Regions from separate parts of the Kitasatospora sp. NPDC058032 genome, predicted to be linked through region 3. Evidence: riboswitches for the same ligand, from Rfam matches in the RefSeq annotation. Region 3 holds a riboswitch; each other region holds the start of a gene.
The links. A riboswitch is a leader RNA that binds a small molecule or an ion and turns the genes downstream of it on or off. The one in region 3 is predicted to bind cobalamin.
Positions count from the first base shown of each region.

Region 1: another riboswitch for cobalamin. It lies ahead of ACFVUH_RS31995 (prenyltransferase/squalene oxidase repeat-containing protein); the one in region 3 lies ahead of metE (5-methyltetrahydropteroyltriglutamate--homocysteine S-methyltransferase).
Region 2: another riboswitch for cobalamin. It lies ahead of ACFVUH_RS21950 (HoxN/HupN/NixA family nickel/cobalt transporter); the one in region 3 lies ahead of metE (5-methyltetrahydropteroyltriglutamate--homocysteine S-methyltransferase).

Region 1 is NZ_JBHVRK010000029.1:69,345-74,969, reverse strand. Features, by position in the region: partial or broken gene ACFVUH_RS32020 (hypothetical protein) at 332-472, shown strand; gene cobF (precorrin-6A synthase (deacetylating)) at 789-1,550, opposite strand; gene ACFVUH_RS32010 (adenosylcobinamide amidohydrolase) at 1,826-2,605, shown strand; partial or broken gene ACFVUH_RS32005 (CbtA family protein) at 2,569-3,027, shown strand; gene ACFVUH_RS32000 (enoyl-CoA hydratase) at 3,076-3,849, shown strand; cobalamin riboswitch at 4,001-4,140, shown strand; gene ACFVUH_RS31995 (prenyltransferase/squalene oxidase repeat-containing protein) at 4,242-5,303, shown strand; gene ACFVUH_RS31990 (flagellar hook-length control protein FliK) at 5,333-5,625, shown strand, end outside.
Region 2 is NZ_JBHVRK010000013.1:178,045-183,669, forward strand. Features, by position in the region: gene ACFVUH_RS21935 (oleate hydratase) at 1-774, opposite strand, end outside; gene ACFVUH_RS21940 (hypothetical protein) at 1,121-1,384, shown strand; gene ACFVUH_RS21945 (erythromycin esterase family protein) at 1,561-2,958, shown strand; gene ACFVUH_RS21950 (HoxN/HupN/NixA family nickel/cobalt transporter) at 3,042-4,151, opposite strand; cobalamin riboswitch at 4,205-4,443, opposite strand; gene ACFVUH_RS21955 (PIG-L family deacetylase) at 4,646-5,491, opposite strand; gene ACFVUH_RS21960 (DUF4259 domain-containing protein) at 5,607-5,625, opposite strand, start outside.
Region 3 is NZ_JBHVRK010000016.1:49,204-54,828, reverse strand. Features, by position in the region: gene prpB (methylisocitrate lyase) at 1-109, shown strand, start outside; gene metE (5-methyltetrahydropteroyltriglutamate--homocysteine S-methyltransferase) at 223-2,538, opposite strand; cobalamin riboswitch at 2,693-2,931, opposite strand; gene ACFVUH_RS24420 (TetR/AcrR family transcriptional regulator) at 3,035-3,736, shown strand; gene ACFVUH_RS24415 (amidohydrolase) at 3,807-5,444, opposite strand; gene ACFVUH_RS24410 (APC family permease) at 5,545-5,625, opposite strand, start outside.

The sequences.
Region 1 (5,625 bases), on a different contig from region 3:
CCGGTGAGGAACCGGTCCGTGCCGTCAACTTTGCCTCCGGTGAACTCACCCGCACAGGTGAATCGCCGTCGGTTCCGGCCCGGCGGCCAAGCCGGGGCGGGGAGGGTGCCGAAGGCCGGGAGGAAGCGGTCCGGCATTCGGCCGGGCCGCCGAGCCGAGACGGGACATGATGGCCAGCGAGCACATCGACACCCGGCTGCTGGAAGAACTCACCGAGCAGTCAGAGGACTTGAACAGCGAAGCGCTGCGGGTCACCCGCGCCGCGCTGACCGACTTCGGGCAGGGCGCCGCGCCGACGCGCCGCTGGTGGCAGCGCGGCGCCGCGCTCGCCGGACTGGCGGCGATCCCGGCCGAGCGGCGGTGGGTCAACCCCGACTGCGGCCTGAAGACCCGCGGCTGGGCGGAGACATGGGCCTCTCTGGAGAGCCTGGTCGGTGCCGCCCGCCGCCTGCGGGAGGAAGTCGCCGGCTGACAGACCGGCGTGAGCGCGAGAGGGCGGGCGCGGTACGAGTACCGCGCCCGCCCCAGGCGCCTCCCATCTCCTCATGGACGATCGCGGGGAAGCGCGTTTCCGCCGTGAGGAAGGGGGCCCTGCATGAGCAGGAGACCAGCAGCGCGCCGCTTCCGCATCAACGGGCAGGTCCTGACCGTCCTCACAGACCGGGAGTACGAGAGCCTGCCGGCCACCCGGCGACAGCTCGGCGTGAGTAGCGCACGCGTGCGCGTGCTGCAACAGGCGCCGCCGGAGGCGCCGGCCGGGCCCTGCGCGCCCGCCGGGTGCCGGCCGGTCAGTCCTCGGTGCGGCGGAGCAGGTAGGTGTCCATGATCCAGCCTTTGCGCTCGCGGGCTTCCCGGCGCCGGCGGGTGATCTCCGCGGCGGTCTCGTCGAGCGGACCAGAGACCAGGATCTCGTCCGGGGCGCCGAGGTAGGCGCCGTAGTGGATGTGCACGCCCTCGGGGTCGATCCGGTCGAAGGCGGCCTGGCCGTCGAGCATCACCACGGTGTCCTCGCTCCCAGGGCCGAAGCCGTCCTCGGCCAGGCGGCGGCCCGTGGTGATCCGCAGCGGGTGGCCCACCCGGGTGAGGGTGGTGCGGTGCTGTGCGGCGAGCACCGAGACGCTGCTGATCCCGGGCACGACCTCGTAGCGGAACGCGCCCGGGTCGGCGGTCAGGACCTCGTCGAGGACGGCGGTCACGCTGTCGTACAGGCTCGGGTCGCCCCAGACCAGGAGCGCGCCCGTGCCGTCCGGGCCGAGTTCCTCGGCGACGAGCCGGCCGACCAGCTCGGCCCGACGCCGGCGCCAGTCCTCGACGGCCTCGGTGTAGGCCGGGGTGGTCCGGTCGCGCTCGGCGTCCGGTACCTCGACCACGCGATGACCGGGCCGGGCGTGCTCCTCGATCATCCGCCGCCGCAGGCGCATGAGGTCCTGGCGCTGCTCGTTCTTGTCGAGGAGGAGGAAGACGTCGGTGCGGGCGAAGGCCTTGACCGCCTGCAGGGTGAGGTGGTCCGGGTCGCCCGCACCGATGCCGATGACGATGATCTGCCGCATGACCGCGATTCTGCCGGATCCCGGACCCGGTGGTCGCCGGCGTCGGCCGCGACCGGACACCTCCCCGCGGGCCGCGCCACCTGCGGATTCCTCGTAGGGAGCGGGTGGGTTCCGGCGAATTCGGCGAACCGGAGGCAGTGATACGTTCGCGGATACGGGCGGGGGAGGAACGGCTGCGGATGCTGCGGGCCGCTGGAATCCCCGGCCGCCCCGGCCGGCGGCCACCGCGCGCCCGAGAGCCGGGGGAGGGCTGGGCGGATCCCGAGTGCCGAGAGGTGAGTACCACGGACAGCTTCGTGCCGGAGCAGCGGCCACCCGTCGTCCTGCGGCGTGCCCGGACGGAGGACGGCTCGTGCCGCCACCAGTTGGTGTGGGAGGCCGGCCCGGGGTGGCGGATGGTCAGCAGTGCCGTCCTGGGCGGGGGGCTCGGCGAGCGCGCTTGGGTGCTGAACGCCCAGGTCAGGTCCGGCTACTCCCGCATGGACCCCGATCGGCACCTGGCGGAGCTCGCGGCGGCCGAAGGCCTGAGCGGGCCGGGCGTCGGCCTGATGACCGCCGCCGAGGTCGACGACTGCACGTGGAGCGAGGACGGTGGCGTCGTTGCCCTGGTGACGACCGGCATCGGGGTCCCGACGTGGGCCGCTGACCCCGCCGCGTCGGTGCCCGTCCTGTTCGCGCCGGGCGCGTTCGTTCCCGGAACGATCAACATCCTCGCGGTGGTGCCGGCCCAGGTGACCGACGGCGGTCTGGTCAACCTGCTCGCGACGGCCACCGAGGCCAAGGTGCAAGCCCTTTTGGAGGCCGGGTACGACTGTTCCGGGACGCCGTCCGACGCGGTGTGCGTGGCCGTCCGCACACCGGACACGCCTGCGGCGGCCGACCCGTTCGGCGGCCCGCGCTCCGTGTGGGGGTCCCGGCTGGCCCGTGCCGTGCACCGAGCCGTGCTCGACGGGGCTGAGCGCGACCGCCGGCGGCGGGACCGTGGACCTGCCGTACCCCATCAGGGGCCGAGCCCCGAGTGCTGCCGCGAGAACGTCCTGCACGCCGGCCGGTGAGCGGGGTGGGTGATGAGCCGTCCGCAGGAGCCTCAGGACGACCGGCCGGGGTGCGCCACCCAGGAGCCGTCGAAACCGGCTCGGCGACCACCAGCACCCGGCCGCCCAGCGCGGCCGCCGTGCCGTCCAGCCAGGCGCCCACCCGGGCGCAGAACTGCCGCACGGACTCGCCGCCGTGCGGCGCGGCCGCCGGGTCGGGCACGTTTCTCAAGTACCCGGCGATGCCGCCGGCGGTCGGCAACCCGGACACCATCGGGAAGCGCACCGCGCTGTTCTTCCTGATGATCGCGCTCAGCGTGCTGATCGGCGTCGCCGCGGTGATCCTCGGCAAGCGCCTGGCTCCGCGTCTGGGCACCTGGAACGCCGTCGTCGCGGCCGGCCTCGGCTACGCCGTGGTGATGGCCGTGCTCGCCCTCGTCCTGCCGGACAACGTCGTGCTCGGTCGCGTTGCGGGGCCGCTGCACCGCTCGGTGGGTTCGGTGCCAGAGGTGGGGCAGGTCGCCGGGGTCTGCGCACCCGCGGCGGTCACTCGGGGGTGCCTGCTCCGCGCGCCGAGCGGCGGATGGGTGAACGAAGTCATCGCTGCGGCACGGGACTTCGACCGCGACCCGGGGGTCGGCTGCCTGCTGATCACCGGATCCGAGAAGGCCTTTGCGGCCGGCGCGGACATCAAGGAGATGCGGTCGCTGGAGTTCGTCGACGCCTACCTCGGCGACTGGTTCGCCGCCTGGGACGAGCTCGGCCGTCTCCGCAAGCCGGTCGTCGCCGCCGTCGCGGGCTACGCACTGGGCGGCGGCTGCGAACTGGCGATGCTCTGCGACATCTTGCTCGCCGCCGACACCGCGAGGTTCGGCCAGCCGGAGATCAAGCTCGGCGTCATCCCGGGCATCGGCGGCTCGCAGCGCCTCACCCGGGCGGTCGGCAAGGCGAAGGCGATGGAGCTGTGCCTCACCGGCCGGATGATGGGCGCCGAGGAGGCCGAACGGGCCGGCCTGGTCTCCCGCGTCGTCCCGGCGGGCGAGTTGCTCGCCGAAGCGCTGGCGACGGCGGAGAAGGTCGCCGCGATGTCCGCCCCGGCGGCGATCATGATGAAGGAGAGCGTCAACCGCGCCTTCGAGACCACCCTCGCCGAGGGCGTCCGTTTCGAACGCCGCCTCTTCCACGCCACGTTCGCCACCGCCGACCAGAAGGAGGGCATGGCGGCCTTCGCCGAGAAGCGCCCGGCCTCCTTCACCCACCGCTGACGCCCGCCGCGGTGCGGCGCCCGGTAGAGGGGCGCCGCACCACGGTCGTGGGACGTCCGGGACCGGTCCGGTGCTTCCCGGAGGTCGGTCGTCGACGACCTGACGGGTCCTCCCGCGATTGGTCGTACTGGGCTCTTGACCCTCGTTTCACGCCTCGTCATGATGGGCCGTCATGTTCCGACTCCGCCGTCGGGGGAAGCCGGTCCGAATCCGGCGCTGACCCGCAACGGTAGGCCGTCGACCCCGTGTCGGCGGCGAGCCCGAGTACCCGTCGGCGGAGATGTGTCGTCCACTCCTCCCGTCGTGGTCTGCGGGCCGGAGCTCCGTGGGCTGCCCCGGCACGCGCCGACGCTCCCTCCGGGCCCCTGCGTCCAGGCCCGGAAAGGAACCTCGTGACCACGCTCCGCCGCACCCTCGGACTCCTCGCGATACCGGCCATCGCCTTTGCCACTGCCCTTCCGGCGGTCGCCGCACCGGTCGGGGCGGACTCGCCCACGATCCGTCCGGACACCGCCGCAGCTGGATGGCTGGCCCGCCGGCTCGTCGACGGCGACCACTTCGAGTCCGTCTTCGACGGCACCGCCTACCCCGACCAGGGCCTCACCATCGACGCCGTCCTGGCCTTCGCGGCCTCCCGCAGCGCGGACACCGCCGCCGCCAGGGCGACCGCCTGGCTCGCGCAGCCCGCGATCCTCACCGGCTACCTCGGCGACGGCACCACCGAGGCCTACGCGGGCGCCACCGCCAAGCTGTTGCTCGCCGCGGAGGTGCGCGGCGCGGACCCGACCGCGTTCGGCGGCGTCGACCTGCCCGCCCGGCTGCGCTCGCTCCAGGCCCCGAGCGGCCGCTTCTCCGACCGCTCCCAGTGGGGCGACTACAGCAACGCCTTCGGCCAGTCGCTCGCCCTGATCGCCTTGCACCGCACCCCCGGTGGCGCCCCGGCCGCCGCCGTCGACTTCCTGGCCGGCAGCCAGTGCGCGGACGGTGGCTTCCCGGTCTCCTTCGGCCAGGCCGCCTGCACGAGCGACACGGACGCCACCGCCCTCGCCGTCCAGGCGCTCGCCGCCACCGGCCGCGCGGCCAAGGCGGCCGCCGGGCTCGGCTGGCTGACCGCCCACCAGAACGCCGACGGCGGCTTCTCGGCCGCCGGGTCCACCACGTCCAACGCCAACTCCACCGGTCTCGCGACCCAGGCGCTGCTCTCCAACGCCCGCTTCGGCGCCGGTCTCAAGGGCTGGAGCCGCCTGGTCAAGTTCCAGCAGCGCTGCGACGCCGACCCGGCCGTGCGCGGCGCGGTCGCCTACGACGCCTCCGGCTTCAACCCCGGCAACGCGGCCCGGGCGACCGGCCAGGCCGTCCTCGGCCTGGCCGGCACCCCGCTGGCCACCCTCTCCGCCGCCGGTGCGCGCCAGGACGCGCCCACCCTGGCCTGCCCCGCGCCCGCCACCCCCTGACCGCCCGCGACCGCACGAGGAGAGACCTGATGACCGAGCACCTGACCCGCCGCACCCTCGGCTCGCTCGCCGCCGTCGCAGCGCTGACCGTGAGCCTCCTCGGCGCCGGCGCCGTGCACGCCCCCGAGGCCCGGGCTGCCGCCTGCACCGGCACCACCGGCGTCACCGTCGTGGTCGACTTCACCGCCGTCGGCGGCGGCATCCAGACCGGCTGCGCGCCCGGCGACCCGGCCAGCGGACTCGCCGCGCTCACCGGCGCCGGATTCTCGTACACCTTCCACCCGCGCTACCCCGGCTTCGTCTGCACCATCAACGCCCTGCC
Region 2 (5,625 bases), on a different contig from region 3:
CGTGAGGTCGAAGTCGATGTCGGTGACCTCGGTGTCGAAGCGGAAGGTCACGCCCTGGTCCATCAGCCAGCGGGTCAGCGGCAGCACCATCGACTCGTACTGGTTGTACTTGGTGAACTTCAGCGCCGAGAGGTCCGGCAGGCCGCCGACGTGGTGGACGAAGCGGTGCAGGTAGAGCTTCATCTCCAGGGCGCCGTGCCACTCCTCGAAGGCGAACATGGTCCGCCAGTACAGCCAGAAGTTGCTGTCCAGGAAGTCACGGCCGAAGACCTCGTCGATCCGCTTGCCCTCCAGCTCCTCGCGGGTGGCCAGGAAGATCCGCACCAGGTCCTTCTGCGCCCGGTCGTTCAGCGCGAACAGGCCGTCGGTGCGGGCGTCCCGGCCGCGCTGCTCGGTGACCCGCTGGAGCGAGAAGTTCGGGTCGTCCTTGTTCAGCCAGTAGAACTCGTCGAGCACCGAGGCGCCCTCGACCTCCAGCGAGGGCACCGAGCGGAAGAGGTCCCACAGACACTCCATGTGGTCCTCCAGCTCGCGGCCGCCGCGCACCACGAAGCCCTTCTCCGGCTCCTTGATGCCGTCCAGCGCACCGCCAGGCAGCCGCAGCCGCTCCAGGACGGTGATCCGCTCGCCGGGCACCTGCGCATCGCGTACCAGGAACGCCGCCCCCGCGAGCGACGCCAGGCCCGAACCGACGAACCAGGCGCTCGCCCGGTCGGCCCGCTCGGGCTTGCGCGGCTTGGCGAACGCCTCGTAGTTCCCGCTGCTCCAGTACACGTGCACTCCTTCGATCGGTGGATCAGCCGTCGGCGCGCCGGCAGACCTCGCCCACGCTGGCCAACGGCGCTTCCGGCGGCAACGCGGCTGGTCCGAACGGGTGACACCCCGTCGGCCCGGCACGCCCTGCGCCGTGATCACCACACTGCCCCGTCCGGCACGGCCGCGGATCGGTCCACCGGGACCTGATCCCGGTCCGGAGGTCCCGGACGGATCGTGCCATTGGTCCCGTTTCGCGCCCTTCGCGCCGCTTCCGACCCCGCTGGGCGCGCCCTCGAACGGTCCCCGGCCCCCGAACAGCCCACCCCGGGGTGTCCCGGCGGCCCGGGCGGCCGATCCTCGTGCCATGGCCTCGATCGTCGTCCTCTACGAGCTGGAACCCGCCCGGGTCCTCGGCCCCGACGGGGTCGAGCCCGCCGTCGCGGCCGTGCACGCCGCCGGCTCCGACCCGGACGTGCCCGAGGACCCGCTGCCCCGCACCCTGTGCGGCCGGGACACCGGGGACATGGAGCACGCCCACTTCCGGCCCGGCCTGGGCGAACCCTGGTACCCGCCGACCCTCGCCGAGCAGCGCTGCCGCGAGTGCGAGCGGGCCCTGCGCACCCGGTAACGGACGGCGGCCCCCCGGCGGGCGGGGGGACGCCCACCGAATTCCGCCGGGGGGTTGCCCCCAGGAAGGCCGGAGGCCGTCCCCAGTGCGCCGCCGTCGCCGCCGAAGTCAGGATCGACTCACCGAAACGCCGAGGTCGACGGCGTTCAGGCCGAGTCGAGGAGTGAACCGGAACGATGACGGACAGCAAGCGGATCGGGCGGCGCGGACTGCTGGCGGCGGCGGCGACGGCGGTGGCGGCAGTGGCGGTAGTGGCGGCAGTGGCCGTGCCGGCCCCGGTGGCGGCGGTCGCCGCCCCGGTGGGACCGGCGGCCACGGCGGAGGTGAACGCCGAGTACGCCCGCCGGGCCGAGGTCGTGCGCGCTCTGGAGAGCGTCGCCCAGCCGCTGCGCACCACGGAAGCCGGCGGCCGCACCGCCGACCTGAACGCGCTGGGCGCGATGATCGGCGACGCCAAGGTGGTCGGCCTCGGCGAGGCCACCCACGGCTCGCACGAGTTCTTCGCGATGAAGCAGCGGCTCTTCCGCTACCTGGTCGAGGAGAAGGGCTTCACCAGCTTCGCCCTGGAGACCAGCTGGACCAGCGGTCTGCAGATCGACGAGTACGTCCAGGGCGGGCCGGGAGACGCCCGGCAGCTCGTCAAGGAGGTCCTGGGCGGCAGCCCGTGGGAGCGCGAGGAGTTCGCCGACCTGATCGCCTGGATGCGGGCCCACAACCGGAGCCACCCGAAGAACCCGGTCCACTTCGTGGGTGACGACCTCGGCCTCCCGAGGCTCGGCGACCCGGCCTTCGACCGGGTCACCTCCTACGTGCGGCAGGCCAGGCCTGCCGCTCTCCCGCAGCTCGACGGGCTCTACGCCGGCCTGCGGCCCCTGGACGACCTCTTCGCCTACATCGGCAGGCCGGTCGCCGAGCGCCGGGCGAACGCCGCCACGGCCCGGCAGGCGCTCGACCTGGTCACCGCGAGCGGCACCCCCGGCGACGACGCGTACGAGTGGGCCGTGCAGCACGCCCGCAACATCGCCCAGACCTTCGCCTTCGCCACCTTCGACCTCGGCGACCCGGCCTCCGTCGCGGCCTCGGAGCAGCTGCGCGACCGGGCGATGGCCGAGAACACCGCCTGGTGGCAGCGCCGCACCGGCGGCAAGGTGCTGATGTCGGCGCACAACGGCCACGCCGGCTACCTGTCCACCGACACCTTCCTGTACCCCGAGCCGCAGGGCTCCCAGCTGCGCGACACCTACGGCCGCGACTACGTGGCCATCGGCTTCACCTTCGACAGCGGCTCCTTCCTCACCACCGACGCGGTCCTGACCGGCGGCTGGAAGTCCGTCACCGTCCCGGCGGCCACTCCGGACATGAACGAGTACACCCTCGACCGGGTCCGCTACCGGGACTACTACGTCGACCTGCGCACCGCTCCCCGGGCGGCCCGGGACTGGCTGGACGTCAGCCGGCCCACCTACGACGCCGGCACGATCTTCGTCAAGGACCCCCTGCCGCGGCTCGCGATCGGCCGGGCCTACGACGTCCTCATCCATCTGAACCAGGTCACCGAGGCGCGCAGGTTCTGATCGGGTCCGCTCCGACCGGGGCCGTGCCGGGCCCCGGTCGGGATGCGGCGCGCGCCGGCGCGGCGGCGCGGTCCGGAGGGGCGTCAGCCGGTCTTCTCCACCCGGGCGCTCCAGCGCTGCTCGACGTTGCCGAGCCGCCAGTAGCCGAGGGCGCAGGCCCAGACGACGACGAACAGGCCGACGATGACGTAGCCGACGTTGTCGAGACTGATGTCGGCGATCCAGGTGGTGACGGGGTCGGTGAGGTCGAGCTTCTCGTGCAGCACGCCGACGAGCTCGATGGTGCCGATCAGGAAGGCGACGGCGATCGACAGGCCGGTGATCGTGAGGTTGTAGTAGACCTTGCGGACCGGGTTGGAGAACGCCCAGTGGTAGGCGAAGTTCATGAAGGTGCCGTCGAGGGTGTCGAACAGGCTCATGCCGCAGGCGAAGAGCAGCGGCAGGCAGAGGATCGCGTACCAGGGCAGCCCCGAGGCGGCGCCGGAGCCGGCCATCACCATCAGGGTGACCTCGGTGGCGGTGTCGAAGCCGAGGCCGAAGAGCACACCGAGCGGGTACATCTGGCCGGGGCGGGTGATGGACTTGGTGAGGCGGCCGAGGAAGCGGTTCATGAAGCCGCGCTCGTCGAGGTGCTTCTCCAGCTGGCGCTCGTCGAACTGCCCGGCCCGCATGGCCTTGTAGACCTTGTGGATCCCGGCCAGGGCGAACAGGTTGAGGGCGGCGATCAGGTACAGGAAGGTGCCGGAGACACCGGTGCCGATGACGCCCAGGACGCCGCGGACGGTGGACTGGTCGTCGACCAGCGTGCCGGCGAACCGGGCACCGCCGGCGACCAGGGCGGCCATCGCCAGGACGATGCTGGAGTGGCCGAGCGCGAACCAGAAGCCGACCGAGATCGGGCGCTGGCCGTCGGCCATCAGCTTGCGGGTGGTGTTGTCGATGGCGGCGATGTGGTCGGCGTCGAAGGCGTGCCGCATGCCGAGGGTGTAGGCGGTGATGCCCAGGCCGACGCCGAACACCTGGGTGCCGACCTCGTACTTCTCCGGGGCGACCAGCAGGAACAGCGTGCCGAAGGCGACGACGTGCATGGCGGCGATGACGGCCAGCAGGCCGCCGGTGCGGACGGTGTCCCCGCGCTGCCAGCGCGGGGCCCTGGGCAGGGTCGATGACGACGTGTCGTCGGTGAGGGTCATGACGGGCGGCCTCTCCAGCTCCTCGATGGGGGGCACCCCCGGGCGGGGCCGGGGGGTACTGCGCGCGCCGTGGCCGGTCTCCTGGCTTCGGGTGTACCGCCGCACCCGCGTCCGGGCAGGGCGGAGCGCACCCCTGACTCGTCTTCCCGTGTGCCGTACGGCACCGGTGACTGCCCGCGTCGGTCGCGGGCACGTCGGGGGTACTTCCCTTCACAGTGGCGAGGGCCGCGCCGGATTGGGCCCTGACGGGCCGCCACCGGTCTTCCCGAGCACCACGGCGGGGAACACCGTAGGGGCTGGGCCCTCCTGCCGACAAGGCTGTGCAGTTGCGTGCCCGTCGCAACAGGGCGGGTCCGCACGGTCGAGGGGGTGGTTCTGACCTGGAGCGATCCTTCCTCCGGCCGGTCCCCGTTGATGACCGATGAGCCGTCGCCCGGCCGGGCGACGGCTCATCACGGTCTGCGGCGCGGGGCGCGCCGCCGGGTGGGGGCTGCTCAGCGCAGGCCGGCGAAGAGGTCGTTCTCGGGGAGCTCCGCATCGGTGGTGTCGTGGACCCGGACGAAGGTCTCCACGCCCATCAGCTGGGTGAACTTCTCCTTGCCCATCTTCAGGAAGAAGATGTTCTCGCCCTGGCTGGCGTGCGCGGCCAGCGCGTCGAACTTCTGGCCGCCGAACGCGGTGGTGTCCACCCAGGTGGTGATCTCCTCGTCGGGGAGGCCGATCTCGGGCATCTCCGACTCCCCGGAGCCCGGCTCCTCGGAACCCGGCTCCTCCCAGTCCGCGCCGAGCTCGCGCATGACCTCCCCGAACCGCGCCATCATCGAGCGGGGGGCCGTCGTCCAGTACACCTTCGGCGTCGTGCCGGCCAGCTCCAGCGCCCGCGACGTGATGCGGTTGGCCTGGATGTGGTCGGGGTGGCCGTAGAAGCCGTTCTCGTCGTAGGTCACGACGACGTCGGGCCGGTAGCGCCGCATCAGTTCGGCGAGGCGGGCGGCCGCCTCGTCCACCGGCGTGGTCCAGAACGAGCCGGGCGCGTCGTTGGCGGCCCAGCCCATCATCCCGGAGTCCGCGTAGTCGAGCATTTCGAGGTGGTCGACCTTGAGGACCTCGCAGCTGGCCTCCAGCTCCTGACGGCGCATCGCGGCGACGGCCGCCGGGTCGTGTCCGGCCTCGCCGGGCTTGACTCCTCCCGGGCCGTCTCCGCAGGCGCCGTCGGTACAGGTGACGAGCACCGTCCGGATGCCCTCGGCCGCGTAGCGGGCGAGCACACCGCCCGTGCCGGTGGCCTCGTCGTCGGGGTGGGCGTGCACGGCCATCAGGGTCAGGGGCCGGTCGGTCATGGGGGCTCATCCTTAGGTCTGCCGAGTGTTCGGCCTCGGTCTGCGGCACGGGGCCGACAGAGCGCGGTCCGCCGTGTTTCTGATCGACTGTTGGGAACGAGGGAGCCGCGGTCCCCTATTCCGGGGAGCCGGGC
Region 3 (5,625 bases):
GCTCCCCCGGATGCAGACCCGCTCCCGGCCCTACGAACTCCTCGGCTACGCCGACTACACGGCCTTCGACACGGCCGTCCTCGACGCCACCCTGCCACCGGGCTCCTGACGGGCGGCAGCACCCCCGAGCGCACCTCGACGTCACCGGCACCGGTACGGGCGACCCGGACCACGACGGCCGGGAGGGCGGGCACGCCGGGCGCCCGCCCTCCCGGCGGTGCGTCAGCCGGCGAGTTCCTCGCGCAGGCGGCGGGCCGCGGTGACCAGGCTCTCCAGGGAGGCGCGGGTCTCGGTCCAGCCGCGGGTCTTCAGGCCGCAGTCGGGGTTGACCCAGAGCCGTTCGGCGGGGATCGCCGCCAGCCCGGCACGCAGCAGCCGCTCGGCCTCCTCCGTGCTCGGCACGCGCGGGGAGTGGATGTCCCAGACGCCGGGGCCGACCTCGCGCGGGTAGCCGGCGGCGGCCAGCTCTCCGGCCACCTCCATGTGGGAGCGGGTGGCCTCCAGGGAGATGACGTCGGCGTCGAGGTCGTCGATCGCGGTCATGATCGCGCCGAACTCGGCGTAGCACATGTGGGTGTGGATCTGGGTGTCGGCGCGCACGCCCGAGGTGGCGAGCCGGAAGGCCTCGGTGGCCCACGCCAGGTAGGCCGGGCGGTCGGCGGTGCGCAGCGGCAGGGTCTCGCGCAGCGCGGGTTCGTCGACCTGGACGACGGCGGCGCCGGCGGCCTCCAGGTCGGTCACCTCGTCGCGCAGGGCCAGCGCCACCTGGCGGGCGGTGTCGGCGAGCGGCTGGTCGTCGCGGACGAAGGACCAGGCGAGCATGGTGACCGGGCCGGTGAGCATGCCCTTGACCGGGCGGTCGGTGAGGTCCTGGGCGTAGCGGTACCAGTCGACGGTCATCGGGTGCGGGCGGGAGATGTCGCCGGCGAGGACCGGGGGCCGCACGTAGCGGGTTCCGTAGGACTGCACCCAGCCGTGCCGGGTGGCGAGGTAGCCGGTGAGCTGTTCGGCGAAGTACTGGACCATGTCGTTGCGCTCGGGCTCGCCGTGCACGAGGACGTCCAGGCCCGCCTTCTCCTGGTAGGCGATCACCTCGCGCACCTCGGCCTCGATGCGCTCGCGGTAGGCGGCGGCCTCGATCCGCCCGGCGGTGAGGTCGGCGCGGGCGGCGCGCAGCTCGGCGGTCTGCGGGAAGGAGCCGATGGTGGTGGTGGGCAGCAGCGGCAGGCCGAGGCGGGCGTGCTGGGCCTCGGCGCGCCGCGGGTAGGCCTGGGTGCGGCGGGCGTCGGCCCCGGTGACGGCGGCGGTGCGGGCGCGCACGGCGGGGTCGCGGGTGATCGGTGAGGTGGCGCGGGAGGCCAGGTCGGCGCGGTTGGCGGCGAGTTCGGCGGTGATCGCGCCGGTGCCCTCGCGCAGGCCGCGGGCGAGCAGGGCGACCTCCTCGGCCTTCTGCCGGGCGAAGGCGAGCCAGCGGGCGATCTGCGGGTCGAGGTCGCGCTCGGCGGTCGCGTCGATCGGCACGTGCAGCAGGGAGCAGGACGGCGCCACGTCCACGTGGCCGGCCAGGCCGAGCAGGGTGGCCAGGGTGGCCAGCGACCGCTCCAGGTCGTTGATCCAGATGTTGCGGCCGTCGACGACACCGGCGACCAGACGCTTGCCGGGCAGTCCGCCGACGGCCGCGAGCTCGTCCAGGTTGGCGGCGGCCGGTCCGGTGAAGTCCAGGGCCAGGCCCTCGACGGGGGCCTTGGCGAGCACCGGCAGGGCCTCGCCCAGGCGGTCGAAGTAGCTCGCGACCAGCAGCTTGGGCCGGTCGGTGAGGGCGCCGAGGTCGCGGTAGGCCCGGGCGGCGGCGTTCAGCTCGGCCGGGGTGCGGTCCTGGACGAGCGCCGGCTCGTCGAGCTGGACCCACTCGGCGCCGGCCGCGAACAGGTCCGCCAGCAGCTCGGCGTAGACCGGGAGCAGCCGGTCCAGCAGGGTGAGCGGCTGGAAGTCCCCGGCCACGCCGGGGGCGGGCTTGGCCAGCAGCAGGTAGCTGACCGGGCCGACCAGCACCGGGCGGGCCCGGTGGCCCGCCGCCAGGGCCTCGGCCAGTTCGGCGACCGGCTTGCCGGAGTTCGCGGTGAAGGCGGTGCCGGGGCCGAGTTCGGGCACCAGGTAGTGGTAGTTGGTGTCGAACCACTTGGTCATCTCCAGCGGCGCGGCCTCCTGGGTGCCGCGCGCCATGGCGAAGTAGCCGTCGAGCGGGTCGGCCTCGACGGCGGCCCGGTGGCGGGCGGGGATCGCGCCGACGGCGACGGTGGTGTCGAGCACGTGGTCGTAGAGCGAGAAGTCGCCGGTGGGGACCTCGTGGACGCCGGCCTCGGCGAGCCTGCGCCAGCTCTCCCGGCGCAGTCCGGCGGCGGCGGTGTGGAGGGCGTCGGCGGTGACCGTGCCCTTCCAGTAGCCCTCGATCGCCTTCTTGAGTTCCCGGTTACGGCCCTGCCTGGGGTAGCCGTGGACGGTGGCCGTGGTCGCCGCGGCCGCGGACTTCGTGGTCAAGGGACTCTCCTTCGCGAGCCTGTCTCCTGGACCCGGCGACGACACGGGGGCACGAAGGGGTGACGGACCGGACGGGCACCCGCGCCTGCGCACGGCTCCGCCTGGTCTGCACGCCGACCCGCCCACGAGGTCACCGGGATGGCCGCGCGCGATCGGTCGCGCACGGGCAGCGGGCAGGTCTTCGGACTCGCGGGCACGCCCGCCCTCGTCGAGGGCGGACACCTACTGGCCGTCGCTTCCCAGACCCGTCCCGGGTCCAGTGCGTATGACGGCGTTCGTTCCCACTCACCGCTGCGGGGCAGTCCCGGACTGGCCAGTCGAAAGGCGTCACCGGGTTCCCTCTTACGACGTCCTGTCTGGCGGACAGGACGAACCAGCTGCCCGGCCAGCCTAGAGGCTGGGCGGCCGCCCCGTCACCCGGATATCCCCGAACGTCCGTCCAGCGGTACCGTCGCGCCCCTGTGCTACGTCAAGCATGTTGTCGTAGCCTGCCGGGATGAGCGAACGCGTAGTGCCCGAACCCCAGCGGCGGCGCCGACGGCCCACCAAGCAGGGGGTGGTGCTCTCCCACGAGCTGATCGTCGGCACGGCCCTGCGGCTGATCGGGCAGCACGGAGCGGAGGCGCTGACCGTACGCCGGCTCGGCACCGCGCTGGGGGCCGATCCCAGCGCCGTCTACCGCTACTTCCACAGCGCCGACGACCTGCTGCTCGCCGTCGCGGACGAGCTGATCGGCCGCGCCCAGGAGGGCTGGCGGGCCACCGGGGACTGGCGGGCGGACCTGCGGGCGATCGGTCTGCGCATCCACGCCAGCTACCAGGCCCACCCGCAGGCCGCCCTGCTCGCCGCCCACCGCACCACCGGGCGCACCCACGAGATCGCCGCCGTCGAGGCGATCCTCGGCGTGCTGCGCACCGCGGGCTTCCCCGACCCGGAGGCCGTGCGGATCTACCACGCGTTCGTCGACCAGAGCCTCGGCTTCGCCGCGCTGGACGCCGCCGCGCTCGCCCTGCCCGCCGCCGCGCAGACGGCGGACCTGCGGGTCTGGCAGGCCTCGTACGCGCGGGTCGACCCCGCGGCCAACCCGCACATCGCCGCCACCGCGCACCTGCTCGCCGCCGACATGCGGCGCAGCGGCTACCCGTTCGCACTGGACCTGCTGCTGGACGCCGTCGAGGCCCGGCTGGCGGCGCGCTGAGCGCGACCGCCGGCCGGGCGGGCGGGTGATACGGACCGCTGACGCTCGGGCGACGGGCGGCCGGGCCCGGTCAGTCGGCCGTGTGGACCAACTCGCCGCCGACGTAGGTCCGCAGGACCCGGGCCCCGGCGATCCCGTCGGCCGGGCCGGTGAGGATGTCGCGGTCCAGCACGACCAGGTCGGCCCACCGGCCCGGGGCGAGCACCCCGGCGTCGTCGACGCCGTTCACATGCGCGGAGCCGGCCGTGTAGGCGGCGATCGCGGAGGCGAGGTCGAGCCGCTGCTCGGGCAGGAACACCCGGTCGTCGGTGGCGTCCGGCTCCCTCCGGTTGACGGCCACGTGCAGTCCGGCCAGCGGGTCCGGGCTGCTCACCGGCCAGTCGCTGCCCGCCGCCAGGGTGGCGCCCGCCCGCTGGAGCGCGCCGAACGGGTACTGCCACGCGGCGCGCTCCGGGCCGAGGAAGGGAATGGTCAGCTCGTCCATCTGCGGCTCGTGCGCCGCCCACAGCGGCTGGATGTTGGCGACGGCGCCGAGCCGGGCGAAGCGCGGCACGTCGTCCGGGTGGACCACCTGGAGGTGCGCCAGGTGGTGCCGGGTGCCGCGCCGGCCGTTGGCGGAGCGGGCGGCCTCGACCGCGTCCAGCGCCTCGCGCACCGCCCGGTCGCCCAGCGCGTGGAAGTGCACCTGGAAGTCCAGTGCGTCCAGGTCGGTGACGTACCCGCGCAGGGCGAGCGGATCGACGAAGCTGAGGCCGGAGTTGGCGGTCGCGCAGCCGCAGCCGTCGAGGTAGGGGCTGGTCATGGCGGCGGTGAAGTTCTCCGCGATGCCGTCCTGCATGATCTTCACCGAGCCGGCCCGGAACCGTCCGTGCGCCAACGCGGCGCGCCGCTCGACGAGTTCGGGGATCTGCTCGGCGCCCCGGTCGCGGTCCCACCAGAGCGCTCCGGTCACCCGGGCGGTCAGCGCGCCCGAGCGCGCGGCGGCCAGGTAGGCGTCGGACGGGTCGGGCTGGCCGTTGAACTCCCCGAGCAGGGCGTCCTGCCAGCCGGTGACGCCGAGCGAGTGCAGCAGCCGCTGCGCGCGCAGCAGCCCGTCCAGCCGGTCGGCGGCGGTGGCCGGCGGCAGCAGCCGGGCCACCAGGGCGGTGGCGCCTTCCTGGAGGGTGCCGCTCGGGGTGCCGTCGGGCTCCCGCTCGATCCGTCCGTCGGCCGGGTCGGGGGTGTCGCGGTCCAGGCCGGCCAGCTCCAGGGCCCGGGTGTTGGCCCAGGCGCCGTGGTGGTCGCGGTTGGTCAGGTAGACCGGGCGGTCCGCGACGACGCTGTCGAGCAGTTGGCGGGACGGCAGTCCGCCGTCGAAGCTCTCCATCGACCAGCCGCTGCCGGTGATCCACTCCTGCTCGGGGTGGGCCTCGGCGTAGTCGCGGATCCGCGTCAGGTAGTCGGTGACGCCGACCGTGCCGGTGAGGTCGCAGGCGGCCAGCTCGGCGCCGCCGAAGACCGCGTGGACGTGCGCGTCCTGGAAGCCGGGAAGCAGCAACTTTCCGGCAAGGTCGACGACTTCGGTCCCGGGACCGATCAGCTCGCGGACCTCGTCGTGGCCCACGGCGGTGATCCGTCCACCGGTCACGGCCAGGCTGGTCGCCCGGGTCCGGGCGGCGTCGCCGGTGTGCACGGGGCCGCGGGTGAAGACCAGATCGGCCTTGGTCATGGGTGGTGCTCCGTTCTCGGGTGGTACGGGGTCGTGCGGGGTCGTGCGCGGTGGTACGGAGTCCTGCGGGGTGGTGCGAGGCGGTTCAGGTGGTACGAGGTCAGCGGGTGCCGCCGAGGAAGTACGGCGAGCGCCGCCGCCAGCGGGCCCAGGCCGCCGCGGGCAGGCCGCTGACGATCAT